Linked DNA regions of Aquabacterium sp. OR-4. The protein of the gene in region 1 binds, or shares a complex with, the protein of each later gene. Links are inferred from orthologs where the notes say so. Each region holds a gene or a part of one and is shown on either strand. Other genes may lie near its edges.

Region 1 (6,924 bases):
CGGCGATGGTGACGACGCCAACCTGCTGCGCGCCGAGCTGCTGCCACGGCTGGCCGAGCTGGGCGACGACGCCGTGCTGCGCGCCGAGGCCCGAGCGCTCACCCTGGCCTGGCTGGCCGATGCCGAGGCCCACGCGCTGAGCAGCGACCTGCGCCGCGCCACCTTGTCAGCCGCCGCGCTGGACGGCGACGCGGCCTTGTTCGACGCCCTGCTGGCCACCCTGCGCCGCAGCAGCGACCGCACGCTGCGCAGCGATCTGCTCAGCGCGCTGGGCCACTTCCGCCAGCCGGCCCTGGCGCAACGCGCCCGGTCGCTGCTGCTGGACAGCGGCATCGACATCCGCGAAAGCCTGTGGCCGCTGATGGGCGGCCAGACCGCCGACGCCACCACCCGCCGCGCCGCACTGGCCGATGTGGCCGGCCAGTTCGAGGCGCTGGCCCGCCGCATGGGCCGCGACGATCCGGCGGGCCTGCCGCGACTGTTTCGCAATGCCTGCGGTGCCGACGAGCGCCGCCAGCTCGAAGCCGCCTTCGGCCGGGCCATGCCGCGCTACCTGGGCGGCCAGCGCGCACTGCAGCGCACGCTGGAGTCGGTGGACCTGTGCAGCGCCTGGCGGGCGCGCCAGAGCGCCAGCTTCTGAGCGGGTCAGCGCGCCATCAGCTGAACAGACGCCGCGCCGCGGCCGAGCCGGCGGCCAGATCGCGCTGTTCGAGCGCCTGGTACAGCACCTTGAGGTCTTCGCCGATGCCCACGAAGGCCTGCAGGGTGATGGCGCGGCCGGCGTCGTCGCACACCGTGGCGTCGATCTCGGCGGCCAGGCGGCGGGCGGCGTCCTGCCAGGCGGGATAGGGCTCGGTGGCCTCGGCGGTCTGCGGCACGTCCAGGCTCAGCGTCACCGAGCGCACCGCGGCCACGTTGGGGTCGTCGGCCAGCGCGGCCTGGGCGTCGAAGCCCAGCACCAGCACCGGCGGCGCGCCGTCCTCGGCGCCGGGCAGCACCAGGCGGCCGGGCAACACGCCGGGCACAAAGCCATGGCGGCCGGCAGCCTGCTGCAGATAACCCACCGTCCACGCGGCATCGTTGGCGCGCAGCACCACCGCCAGCTGGGCGTCGTGGGCGCTGGCAAAGGCATCCAGCTCGCGGGCATGGCCCACCACTTCCAGCATGTCGGGCAGGTCGACCATGGCGCCCACCGATTCGGCAAAGCCCTGCAGCTTCTGCACGAACTCGCTGTACTCGATCTCGTTGAGCGCGCCCGAGCGGTTGGCCAGCTGCACGCCGGCCTGGAACTCGGTGTAGCGCCGCCCCGGAGCCGGCAGCTCGAACTCGCCGCTGTCGGTGCTGAGCCCCTCGATCAGGAAGGGCTTGGTGCCGGCACGTCGGGTGGGCGGCAGGTGCATCAGGGCCAGCTCGCCGGTCACCGGCGACTCCAGCCGCAGCATCGCGATGGCATCGATCAGCGGATCGAGCCGCGCGGTCTTGCGCGGCACCACGGCCGGGCGCAGCTCGGCCAGGGCCTGCATCGCGCCTTCGGCCTCGGCGGCGTCGGCCGCCGCGTCGTCGGGGGCGCGCGTGACGGCCGCCGCGCCGCCCATCACCGGCTCGAGCCGGCTGTCGCCCGCGCCCTCGGCCTGGCGCGGCGTGGCCTTGCGCGCGCTCCACACCCCGTGGGCCACCACGCCCGCCAGCACCACGCCCGCGGCGATGGCCAGGCCTTCCATCAGGCCGAAACTCATGCGTCCACCATCTTGGCAGCGGCTTCCATGTCGACGGCCACGATGCGTGACACGCCCTGCTCCTGCATGGTGACCCCGATCAACTGCTCGGCCATTTCCATCGCGATCTTGTTGTGGCTGATGAAGAGGAACTGCGTGCCCTTGTGGCTCATCTCGGCCACCAGCTTGGCATAACGCTCGGTGTTGGCATCGTCCAGCGGCGCGTCCACCTCGTCGAGCAGGCAGAACGGCGCCGGGTTGAGCAGGAAGATCGCGAACACCAGCGCAATCGCGGTGAGCGCCTTCTCGCCACCCGACAGCAGGTGGATGGTGCTGTTTTTCTTGCCCGGCGGCTGGGCCATCACCTGCACGCCGGCATCCAGGATCTCGTCGCCGGTCATCACCAGCTTGGCATTGCCGCCGCCAAACAGGCTGGGGAACATGCGGCCGAACTGCTCGTTGACCAGGTTGAAGGTCTTGCCCAGCAGGTCGCGGGTTTCGAGGTCGATCTTGTGGATGGCGTCTTCCAGCGTGCCGATGGCGTCCAGCAGATCGGCGTTCTGCGCGTCGAGAAAGGTCTTGCGCTCGCGCGCCGCGCTCAACTCGTCCAGCGCGGCCAGGTTCACCGCGCCGAGCGCGGCGATCTCCTTGTTGATGCGGTCGATCTCGCCCTGCAGGCCCCACAGCTTGAGGCCGTCGGCCTCGATGCGCGTGGCCAGCGCCGCCAGGTCGACGTTGGCCGCACTGAGCTGCTCAAGGTACTGGGCGCCGCCCAGCTGCGCCGCCTGGGCCTCGAGCTGCAGCTTGGTGATCTGCTCGCGCAGCGGCTGCAGGCTGCGCTCGAAACCCATGCGCTGCTCGTCGGCGGCGCGCAGCTTGTGCGACAGGTCGTCGTACTCGCTGCGCTGCGCTCCCAGCGCCTGCTCGCGCTCGAGCTTCAGCGCCAGCGCGGTCTGCAGGCCGGCCTGGGCGGCGGCGTCGTTCAGGGTCTCGAGCTCCAGCGCCATCTGCTCGCCGGCCTGGGCATTGCCCTGCACCTGCTGCGCGGCGGTCTCGATCATGCGCTGCAGCTCGCCGCGGCGGGCCGCCAACGCACGCGCCTGGTACTGCGACTCCTGCGCCTGGCGTTCCAGCGTGCGCAGCTGCTCGCGCGCGTCGCTGAGCCGGCGCTCGGCGTTGATCACCGCCTCGTCCAGCTCGGCATGGCGCTCCTGCGTGGTGGCCAGCTGCAGATCCAGCTCCTCGAAGCGCGCCTCGCCCATGGCGCGGCGTTCCTGCAGCTGCTCGTCCTGGGCATCGATCTCGGCCAGCTCCTCGTCCAGCTGGCCACGGCGCAGCTGGGCGGCCTCGGCCTGCTGGGCCAGGCGCAGCAGCTCCACCTGCAGCTGGTGGGCGCGGGTCTGGGTGTCGGTGGCCTCGCGGCGTGCGCCCACCAGGCGCTGCTGGGCGTCGGCATAGGCCGCCTCCAGCCGCACCAGGGCGCTGCGGGCCTCGTCGGCGATCAGCGCCTGGGCGCGGATCTGGCGGTCGAGGTGCTCGATCTCTTGCGCGCGCGCCAGCATGCCGGCCTGCTCGGAATCGGGTGCGTAGAAGGCCACCGCAAACTGGCTCACCGCATGGCCTTGCGCGGTCATGATGACCTCGCCATGGGTCAGCTGGCCACGCTGGGCCAGGGCCTCGTCCAGGCTGGCGGCGGTGTACACGCCTTCGAGCCAGTCGTTGAGCAGCGCCTTCAGGCCCTCGTCACCGGCGTTCTGGCCCAGGCGCAGCAGGTCGCTCAGGCGCGGCAGCGTGCGGTGGGTGTTCTCGATGCCGGCAGCGGGCGCGGTGTAGAAGGCCAGGCGGGCCGGCGGCGCATCGGCGGCAAAGGCGCGCACGGTGTCGAGGCGGCCGATCTCAAGCGCACTCATGCGCTCGCGCAGCGCGGCCTCGAGGGCGGTTTCCCAGCCGGGCTCGATGTGGATGCGGGTCCACAGCCCGGCCAGGCCGTCGAGCCCGTGCTTGGCCAGCCAGGGCTTGAGCTTGCCTTCGGTCTGCACCTTGTCCTGCAATGCCCGCAGCGCGGCCAGGCGGGCGCCGATGTCGGCGTGCTTGCGCGCCTCGTCGTTGGCCTGCTGCTGCTGGCTGCGGCGCTGGTCGTCGAGCGCCGGCGCCTGCTCCTGCAGCTCGTGCAGGCGGGCCTCGGCCACGGCATGGGCCTCGTCGGCGGCGGCCGACTGGGTGCGCAGCTCGTCCAGCCGGCTCAGGTCGGGCGCGGCCAGGCCGCGGCGCTCGCCGTGCAGGCGCTCGCGGCGCCCGCGCAGGCCCTTGCCCTGCTCGTCAAGGTGGCGGCTCTCGCTGGCCAGCACCTGGATCTGCTGCTGCACCTCGGCCACCTTGCCGCGCTGGGCATTGGCCTGACCCTGGGCGGCGCGCACGGCGTCCTCGGCATCGGGCAGGCGCATGGCCTGCTCCTCGGCCTGGGCGGCCAGCAGCTCGGCGCTTTCATCGGCGGCGGCGATCTGCTCGGCAATGGTGTCCTGCTCGGCCAGCGCCTCGTCGCGGCGCAGCTCCCAGCTGGCGCTCTGGTTCTTCAGATCGGCCAGGCGCTGCTGCAGCTTCTGGCGGCCTTCCACCACGTAGCGGATGCGCTCCTCGAGCCGGCTGACCTCGAGCGAGGCATCGGCCAGCGCGCCCTGGGCCAGGTGCAGGCGGTCGCTGGCCCCGTAGTGCGCCTGGCGCACGGTCTCGAGCTCGGCCTCCACATGGCGCAGCTCGGCCAGGCGGGCCTCGAGCGCGTTGGTGGCCTCCAGCACGGCCTTTTGCACGCGCTGCTCCTCGCCGGCCGCGTCGCGCTGCTTCAGAAACCACAGCGCATGCAGCTTGGTGGTGCCGGCCTCCTGCAGCGCGTGGTAGCGCGCGGCCACCTCGGCCTGCTTCTCGAGCTTGTCGAGGTTGGCGTTGAGCTCGCGCAGGATGTCGTCCACCCGGGTGAGGTTCTCGCGCGTGTCCTTCAGCCGGTGCTCGGTCTCGCGGCGGCGCTCCTTGTACTTGGAGACACCCGCAGCCTCCTCGAGAAACAGGCGCAGCTCTTCAGGCCGGCTCTCGATGATGCGGCTGATCGTGCCCTGGCCGATGATGGCGTAGGCACGCGGCCCCAGGCCGGTGCCCAGGAACACGTCCTGCACATCGCGCCGGCGCACCGGCTGGTTGTTGATGTAGTAGCTGCTGGTGCCGTCGCGGGTGAGCACGCGCTTGACGGCGATCTCGGCAAACTGGTTCCACTGGCCGCCGGCGCGTGCGTCCTCGTTGCTGAACACCAGCTCCACGCTGGCGCGGCTGGCCGGCTTGCGGTGGCCCGAGCCGCTGAAGATCACGTCCTGCATGCTCTCGCCACGCAGCTCGCTGGCCTTGCTCTCGCCCAGCACCCAGCGCACCGCGTCCATGATGTTGGACTTGCCGCAGCCGTTGGGGCCCACCACACCCACGCGCTGGCCAGGCAGCTGGAAGGTGGTGGGTTCGGCGAAGGACTTGAAGCCCGAGAGCTTGATCTGGTTCAGACGCATGCGCGAAACACCGCGGGCGGGCCGCGCCCCGGGCTCGGCGAGCGGCTGCAAGTGCTTGATTTATATGGTTTTATCGCACCCGGAAAAGGGTTCGAACGGGGCCGGATGATACCATCGCGCCCCCTTTCGAGACCCGGCCGTCGAGCCGTGCCGCCATGGCCAAGAAGCCCTCCGCCCCGAACCCCTCCGCCACGCGCCCGGCCAACGCCGGCCAGCCGGCGCGCCGCAAGTCGGGCGCCAAGGCCGCCGCGGCCGCCCAGCCGCAGGCCCAGCCGCGCCCGCTGCCGCCCAACCCGCCCAGCGCACCCAGCAAGCAGCTGCACAGCTTTGACAACCCGATGCCCGGGCGCGACTACCTGATCCAGTTCCAGGTGCCCGAGTTCACCTGCCACTGCCCGCTGACCGGCCAGCCCGACTTCGCGCACTTCACCATCGACATGATTGCCGACAAGCTGTGCGTCGAGCTGAAGAGCCTGAAGATGTACTTCTGGAGCTACCGCAACGAAGGCGCGTTCCACGAGAAGGTGACCAACCTGATCCTCGACGACATCGTGGCCGCCACCGATCCGCGCTTCATCCGCATCACCGCCAAGTGGTATGTGCGCGGCGGCATCTACACCAATGTGGTGGCCGAGCACCGCCAGAAGGGCTGGAAGCCGCAACCCGCGGTGGATCTGCCGGCCCTGCCGATGGAGCGCGGGCTGCTCGGTTGAGCGCTGCCGGCGGCCGCGCCGCCCCGCACCCGCACCCGCACCCGCACCGGTTGCCAGCGCCGCCCGCGGCCCCGGTGACCCACTGGCCCGCGGTGCTGGCCGCCGCCGGCGCCGGCGTGGCGATCGCGCTGAACGTGGGCAAGGTGCCGCTGGCCATCGGCGCGCTGCGCGCCGAGCTGGGCCTGTCGCTGGTGCAGGCCGGCTGGGTGTCGTCGGCCCTGGTCACGCTGGCGGTGTGCGCGGCGCTGGCCGTGGGCCTGGTTGCCGGGCGCCTGGGGGCCTTGCGCCTGCTGCTGGGCGGCCTGCTGCTGGGCGGCCTGGCCTCGCTGTCGATCACGCTGCTGCCACCGGCCCTGCTGGCCGGCCAGGCGGGTGCGGCGGGTGCGGCGGGTGCGGGGGCAGGCAGCGCGGGCGCGGGCTTTGGCTGGCTGCTGGCCGCCCGGCTGGCCGAAGGGGCCGGCTTTCTGGCCGTGGCCGCCACCGCGCCCACGCTGATCAGCGCCGCCGCGGCCCCGGCCGACCGGCGTTTTGCGCTGGGTGTGTGGGCCACCTACCTGCCGGCCGGCGCCGGGCTGGCGATGGCCTTGTCGCCGCTGCTGCTGGCCTTGGCCGGCTGGCGCGGCCTGTGGTGGCTGGCCAGTGCGGGCCTGTTCACCGCCGCGGCGGCGGCCTGGCTGCAGCGCGCGCACTATGCCGGCGCCGCGCCCGGCAGCCATGCCGGCGACTGGCGCCCCACGCTGGCCGTGCTGCGCCAGCCGCTGCCCTGGCTGTACGGCCTGGCCTTCGGGCTGTGGGCGCTGCAGCACTTTGCGCTGATCGTCTGGATGCCCAGCTTCCTGCGCGAGCAGCGCGGCCTGGCGCCGGCCAGCGTGGCCCTGCTCACCTGCACCATGCTGCTGGCCTGCGTGCCGGGCAACCTGATCGGCGGCATGCTGGTGCAGCGCGGCGTGT
Region 2 (5,701 bases), 360 kb from region 1 along the record:
GCGCTGGATGTGGACCTGGCGCGCCGCCACCTCGAGCGCCATGCGCCGCACCTGCGCCTGCAGGCGGTGCCCGACGCGGCGGCGGCGCTGGCCCTGCTGCCCGGCGATGCCTCGGCGCCCTGTGCCTACGACATCCTGCTGGTCGACTACCGCCTGCCCGGCGACAGCGGGCTCGACCTGCTGAAGACGCTGCGCGAGCAGCGCGGGCTCGACATCCCGGTGGTGCTGGCCACCGGCCAGGGCACCGAGGATGTGGCCGCCGAGGCCCTGCGCCTGGGCGCCACCGACTACCTGCCCAAGAACGCCCACCTGCTGCAGCTGCTGCCGCTGGCGCTGGAAAACGCCTATCACCGCGTGGCCGCGGCGCGCGAGCAGGCGGCCTTGCGCCGGCTGAACGCCGAGCTCGAGCAGCGCGTGGCCGAGCGCACGCAGGCGCTGCAGGCCAGCACCCGTGCGCTGGAGGCCAGCAACCGCGAGCTGGATGCCTTTGCCTACTCGGTGTCGCACGATCTGCGCGCGCCGCTGCGCGCCATCGACGGCCTGTCGTCGCTGCTGCTGCGCGACCATGCCGCGGGCGTGGACGCCGACGGCCGGCACATGCTCGAGCTGCTGCGCGGCAGCGCGCTGCGCATGGACCGCCTGATCCGCGACCTGCTGCGATTTGCCCGTGGCGCGCGCGAGCCGCTGCTGCGCAGCCCGGTGGCGGTGGGCGCGCTGGTGCAGGACTGCCTGGCCGAACATGCCGACGAGATCACCCGCCGCGGCATCGTGGTGCAACTGCCCGAGCTGCCCGATGCGCAGGCCGATGCCACGCTGCTGCGCCAGGTGTTTGCCAACCTGATCGACAACGCGGTCAAGTACACCCGCCACCAGGCGCAGCCGCGCATCGAGTTCAGCGCCGAGCCGCTGGCCGGGGGCGGCCTGGCCTACGCGGTGCGCGACAACGGCGCCGGCTTCGACATGCGCTACGCCGGCAAGCTGTTCGGCGTGTTCCAGCGCCTGCACCGGGCCGACGAGTTCGAGGGCACGGGCGTGGGCCTGGCCATCGCTGCGCGCATCATCGAGCGGCACGGCGGCCACATCCGCGCCGAGGCCGCGGTGGGGCAGGGCGCGTATTTCGTGTTCAGCCTCAACGCGCCAGCTGCTGCCACAGAAAGCTGAACTCGAGCGCCAGCATGTCGGCCTTCTGGGCGTTGTCGGCGGCGCCGCCGTGGCCGCCCTCGATGTTCTCGTAGTACAGCGCCTCGTGGCCCCGCTCGACCAGGCGGGCGGCCATCTTGCGCGCATGGCCCGGGTGCACGCGGTCGTCGCGCGTGCTGGTGGTGAACAGCAGCTTGGGCAGCTTGCGGGTGCTGGCCGCCGGCACGTTCTGGTAGGGGCTGTAGCGCGAGATCCAGGCCCATTCGTCGGGCTTGTCGGGGTCGCCGTACTCGGCCATCCAGCTGGCGCCGGCCAGCAGCCGGTGGTAGCGGCGCATGTCGAGCAGCGGCACCTGGCAGACCACGGCATTGAACAGCTCGGGCCGCTGCAGCATCACCGCGCCGACCAGCAGGCCGCCGTTGCTGCCGCCTTCGATGCCCAGGTGGCGCGGGCTGGTGATCTTGTGCGCGATCAGGTCCTCGGCCACGGCGGCAAAGTCGTCGTAGCTTTTTTGTTTGTTGGCCTTGGTGGCGGCCTGGTGCCAGGCCGGCCCGAACTCGCCGCCGCCGCGGATGTTGGCCACCACCAGCACGCCGCCATGGGCAAACCAGGCCTGGCCGAAGCCGGCCGAATACCAGGGCCGCTGCGCGACCTCGAAACCGCCGTAGCCGTACAGCAGCGTGGGGTTGCGGCCATCGGCCACGGCGCCCTGCGGCCAGACCACGAAGTAGGGCACGCGGGTGCCGTCGCGGCTGCTGGCAAAGCGCTGCTCCACGCGCATGCCGGCGGCGTCGAAGAAGGCCTTGCGCGCCTTCATCGGCTCGCGAGCGTCGCGGCCGGTGCGGCCCAGCATCAGCGAATCGGGGGTCAGGAAATCGGTGTAGCTGAGCCAGTAGCTCTCGCCCAGCGCGTCCTGGGCCAGCAGCGGGTCGTGCAGCGCGCTGGCGCTCAGGCTGCCGGGATAGGGCGTGGCCACCTCGCGGCGGCTCCAGCGCTCGCCATCGCGGCGCCATTCCTCGAGCCGGCCGGCCACGTTGTCCATCACGTTGAGCAGCACATGGCTGCGCGTGGTGCTGTGGCTGGCCAGCGAGCGGGTGGCGCTGGGCTCGAACAAGGCCTGCCAGGCCACCGGGCGGCCGGCCAGCAGATCCTGGGCGCTGCCCACCAGCAGGGCGCCAGCCGGCCAGCGGCGGTCGGCCGGGCGCCAGTCGCTGCGCAGGCTGACCAGGGCCTGGTCGCGCCAGAAGTCGAGCTCGGCATCGCTGGGCAGGTCGATGCGCGCCAGCGTGCCGTCGGGCCGCAGCAGCGACATCTCGGCGTTGTAGAAGTCGGTGGCGCGCGAGAACACGGTGCGCTCGAAGCCCGGCGTGCGATCGACCGAGACCGCCACGCTCACATCGCTGGCCAGGCCCTCGAACACCAGCGGTGCCTTGGCCAGCGGCGTGCCGCGCGCCCAGCGGCGGATGACCCGCGGGTAGCCCGAGTCGGTGAGCGAGCCGGGGCCGAAATCGCTGCCCACGTACAGCGTGTCGGCGTCGGCCCAGCTGACCCGGCTCTTGGCCTCGGGCAGGCTGAAACCGCCTTCGGCCGGCGGCACGAAGCGCTTGTCGACGGTGTCGTACTCGCGCACCACGGTGGCGTCGGCGCCGCCGCGCGACAGGCTGATCAGGCAGCGGCGGTAGTCGGGGCCGAGCGCGGTGGCGCCGGCCCAGACCCAGTTCTCGCCCTCGGCCTTGGCCAGGGCGTCGAGGTCGATCACCGTCTCCCAGGCCGGGCTGTCCTTGCGAAACTCGACCAGCGTGGCGCGGCGCCACAGGCCGCGCGGGTGCTGGGCATCGCGCCAGACGTTGTAGAACCAGTCGCCGCGCCGGGCCACGGCCGGAATGCGGTCACGCGAGTCGAGGATGGCGCGCAGCCCGCTGCGGGTGGTGGCAAAACGCGGGTGCGCCTCCAGCACCGCGCGGGTGGCGGCGTTGCGCTCGCGCACCCAGGCCAGCGCGCGCTCGCCCTGCACGTCTTCGAGCCACAGGTGGGGGTCGTCGGTGGGGTCGGGCGTGGCGGCTTGGGCAGTGCTCATGGGCAGGCTCGGACCGGCCAGCGCCGGCAGCGATAAAAGCAGGTGGCGGCGGGTCAGCGTGGGCATTCAGGCCTCGCCGCCCCACAGCGCCTGGGGCGTGATCTCGACGTTGTGGCTGTCGTCGTTGACCCAGACATGGCCGTCCTGCACCGTGACGGTCAGGCGCATCGCGCGGCTGGCCATCGCTGCCAGGGCCTGGCTCTGGTCGGCCGGGATCTGCCAGACCTTGAGGTTGCCCAGGCGGGTGATCTTGTTGGCGATGCCGGCAAACCAGATCGGCGTGCTGTTGGCATAGGCGTAGATCACCACCCGGTCGGCGCGGCCGCAGGCCTTGGACAGGCGCCGCTCGTCGGGCTGGCCCACCTCGATCCACTGCAGCAGCTGTTCGGACAGGTCCTTGTGCCACAGGTCGGGCTCGTCGGTGTCGGACAGGCCGCGGGCAAACTGCAGCGTGCCGTTCAGGTCATCGGCTGGCAGGTTCAGCGCAAAGGCCAGCACCCGCACCATCAGGCGCTCTTCGGTCTCGCTGGGGTGCAGGGCCAGGGTCAGTGCATGCTCGCCGTAGACATGGCGGTCCATGTCCGAGAGCTGCAGCGTGGCCTTGTAGATCGTGGACTTGAGTGCCATCGGGAAAGCGGGGCGGGCCAGGGCGTGGGAAAGGCGCGACTGTGCCACAGCTGCCTCGCGCGGCAGCGGCGGGCGGCCGGGCGATGGCCGTGCCGTGCCGGGCAGCGCTCAGGCCGGCTGGTAGGCCAGGCGCACGTAGATCGGCGCAAAGGGCTCGGCCTGGGTGATCTCGAGCAGGCGCTCACGCGCCAGTTCAAGCATGGCGATGAAGGTCACCACCATCACCGGCACGCCGCGCGTGGGGTCGAACAGGTCTTCGAACTCGACGAAGCGCCGGCCCTGCAGCGTGCGCAGCACGATGCTCATGTGCTCGCGCACGCTGAGCTGCTCGCGGCTGATGCGGTGGTGCTGGTTCAGGCGGGCGCGCTTGAGGATGTCGCCCCAGGCCTCGCGCAGGTCGACCACCGCCACATCCGGAAAGCGCGGCTTCAGGCTTTGCTCGATGTGCACCTCGGCGCGCAAAAAGTCGCGGCCGATCACCGGCAGCTGATCAAGCCGCGCCGCGGCCAGCTTCATCTGCTCGTATTCGAGCAGGCGCCGCACCAGCTCGGCGCGCGGGTCGGCCGCCTCATGGCCGTCGTCGCTCTTCTTGGGCGGCAGCAGCATGCGCGACTTGATCTCGATCAGCATCGCGGCCATCAGCAGGTATTCGCTGGCCAGCTCGAGGTTGCGCTGGCGGATCTGGTCGACATAGGCCAGGTACTGGCGCGTCACGTCGGCCAGCGGGATGTCGAGGATGTTGAAGTTCTGCTTGCGGATCAGGTACAGCAGCAGATCGAGCGGGCCTTCGAAGGCCTCGAGAAAGACCTCCAGCGCATCCGGCGGGATGTACAGGTCCTGCGGCATGGCGAACAGCGGTTCGCCATACAGCCGCGCCACCGCGACATGGTCGACCGGCAGCGTGTCGGTGTCGGGTGCGGCGGCCGGGCGGCCGTCGTCGGCGGGCTGCGGCTGCGGGTCGGGCAGGGGCACGGCGGCAGGGGGGCGTTTCAACGGGCCTTCAGCGGGCGCGGTGTGGGCACGGGGCAGGCCTGGCGCTCGGCGCAGCCGGCCGGCGATGCGGCAGGGCGCTCAGCGGGCCGCGTTCTTGGGGCGGCCGAAGTACACGTAGGCGCCTTGCGGCACGCGTGCATCCTGGTAGTCGGCCTGCGCCTGGCGGTCTTGCTCGCGATCCCACAGCAGGCTGCGGCCGGCGCGCTGCTCGGCTTCCAGCGTCGGCTTCTTGGCCTTCAGGTCATTGATGAACTGCGTGGCGTCGGACTGGTAGTGCTTCCAGAAGAGCGGCATGGTGGGGCTCGGTTCGGGGGCAGGCGCGGCCTGCGGGTCAACCCGCGATTGTAGGCCCCGGCCCAGGTGGCCAGAGGCCGGGCCAGGCGGTCTGGCATGGCACCATCGCCCGCATGTCGCATGAAGTCGAGTTGAAGTTCCGCATCCCCGCCGCCAGGCTGGCGGCCGTGCGGCGTGCGGTGGCCACGGCCAGCGCCAGGCCGCTGGCCCTGGCGGCCCGCTACATGGAAACCGCCGACGGCGACCTGGCCCGCGCCCGCGTGGCGTTGCGCCTGCGCCAGGAAGGCGACAGCTGGGTGCAGACGCTCAAGGCCGAGGGCCGCGTGGCCTTGCAGCGCCTGGAGCACAACGTGGTGCTGGCCGCGGCGGGGCCGCAGGCGGCGCACACGCCCCCCGGGCTGGACATCGCCCGCCACGACGGCAGCCCGGCCGGCGCGCGCCTGCGCGAGGTGCTGGCGGGCGCGCGCAACGCCACGCTGCGCGAGCATTACGCCACCCAGGTGCAGCGCACCTGGCGCCACGTGCGCCACCAGGGCGCGGTGATCGAGCTGGCGCTCGACGAGGGCGAGA

The links.
Region 2: the proteins of smc (region 1) and N4G63_RS05275 are in contact, whole or in part, in a crystal structure (PDB 3ZGX), measured with the Bacillus subtilis proteins. The link is inferred for Aquabacterium sp. OR-4 from one-to-one orthologs.

What each region holds. Positions count from the first base shown.
Region 1 is NZ_JAOCQD020000001.1:1,588,217-1,595,140, forward strand. The notes cover bases 1,533-5,572. They hold smc (chromosome segregation protein SMC), read right to left. Parts: upstream 5,261-5,572; coding sequence 1,733-5,260; downstream 1,533-1,732. Other genes in these bases: N4G63_RS06750 (cell division protein FtsZ), read right to left, coding at 1,533-1,736. In the rest of the region: N4G63_RS06745 (M1 family metallopeptidase), read left to right, coding at 1-640; more of N4G63_RS06750, read right to left, coding at 657-1,532; queF (preQ(1) synthase), read left to right, coding at 5,599-5,973; N4G63_RS06765 (MFS transporter), read left to right, coding at 6,048-6,924. UniProt on the Bacillus subtilis protein: Required for chromosome condensation and partitioning.
Region 2 is NZ_JAOCQD020000001.1:1,228,702-1,234,402, forward strand. The notes cover bases 2,885-5,701. They hold N4G63_RS05275 (segregation and condensation protein A), read right to left. Parts: upstream 4,817-5,701; coding sequence 3,953-4,816; downstream 2,885-3,952. Other genes in these bases: N4G63_RS05265 (prolyl oligopeptidase family serine peptidase), read right to left, coding at 2,885-3,217; N4G63_RS05270 (YaeQ family protein), read right to left, coding at 3,284-3,844; N4G63_RS05280 (DUF3460 family protein), read right to left, coding at 4,916-5,131; N4G63_RS05285 (CYTH and CHAD domain-containing protein), read left to right, coding at 5,245-5,701. Also shown: N4G63_RS05260 (sensor histidine kinase), read left to right, coding at 1-1,161; more of N4G63_RS05265, read right to left, coding at 1,130-2,884. UniProt on the Bacillus subtilis protein: Participates in chromosomal partition during cell division. May act via the formation of a condensin-like complex containing Smc and ScpB that pull DNA away from mid-cell into both cell halves.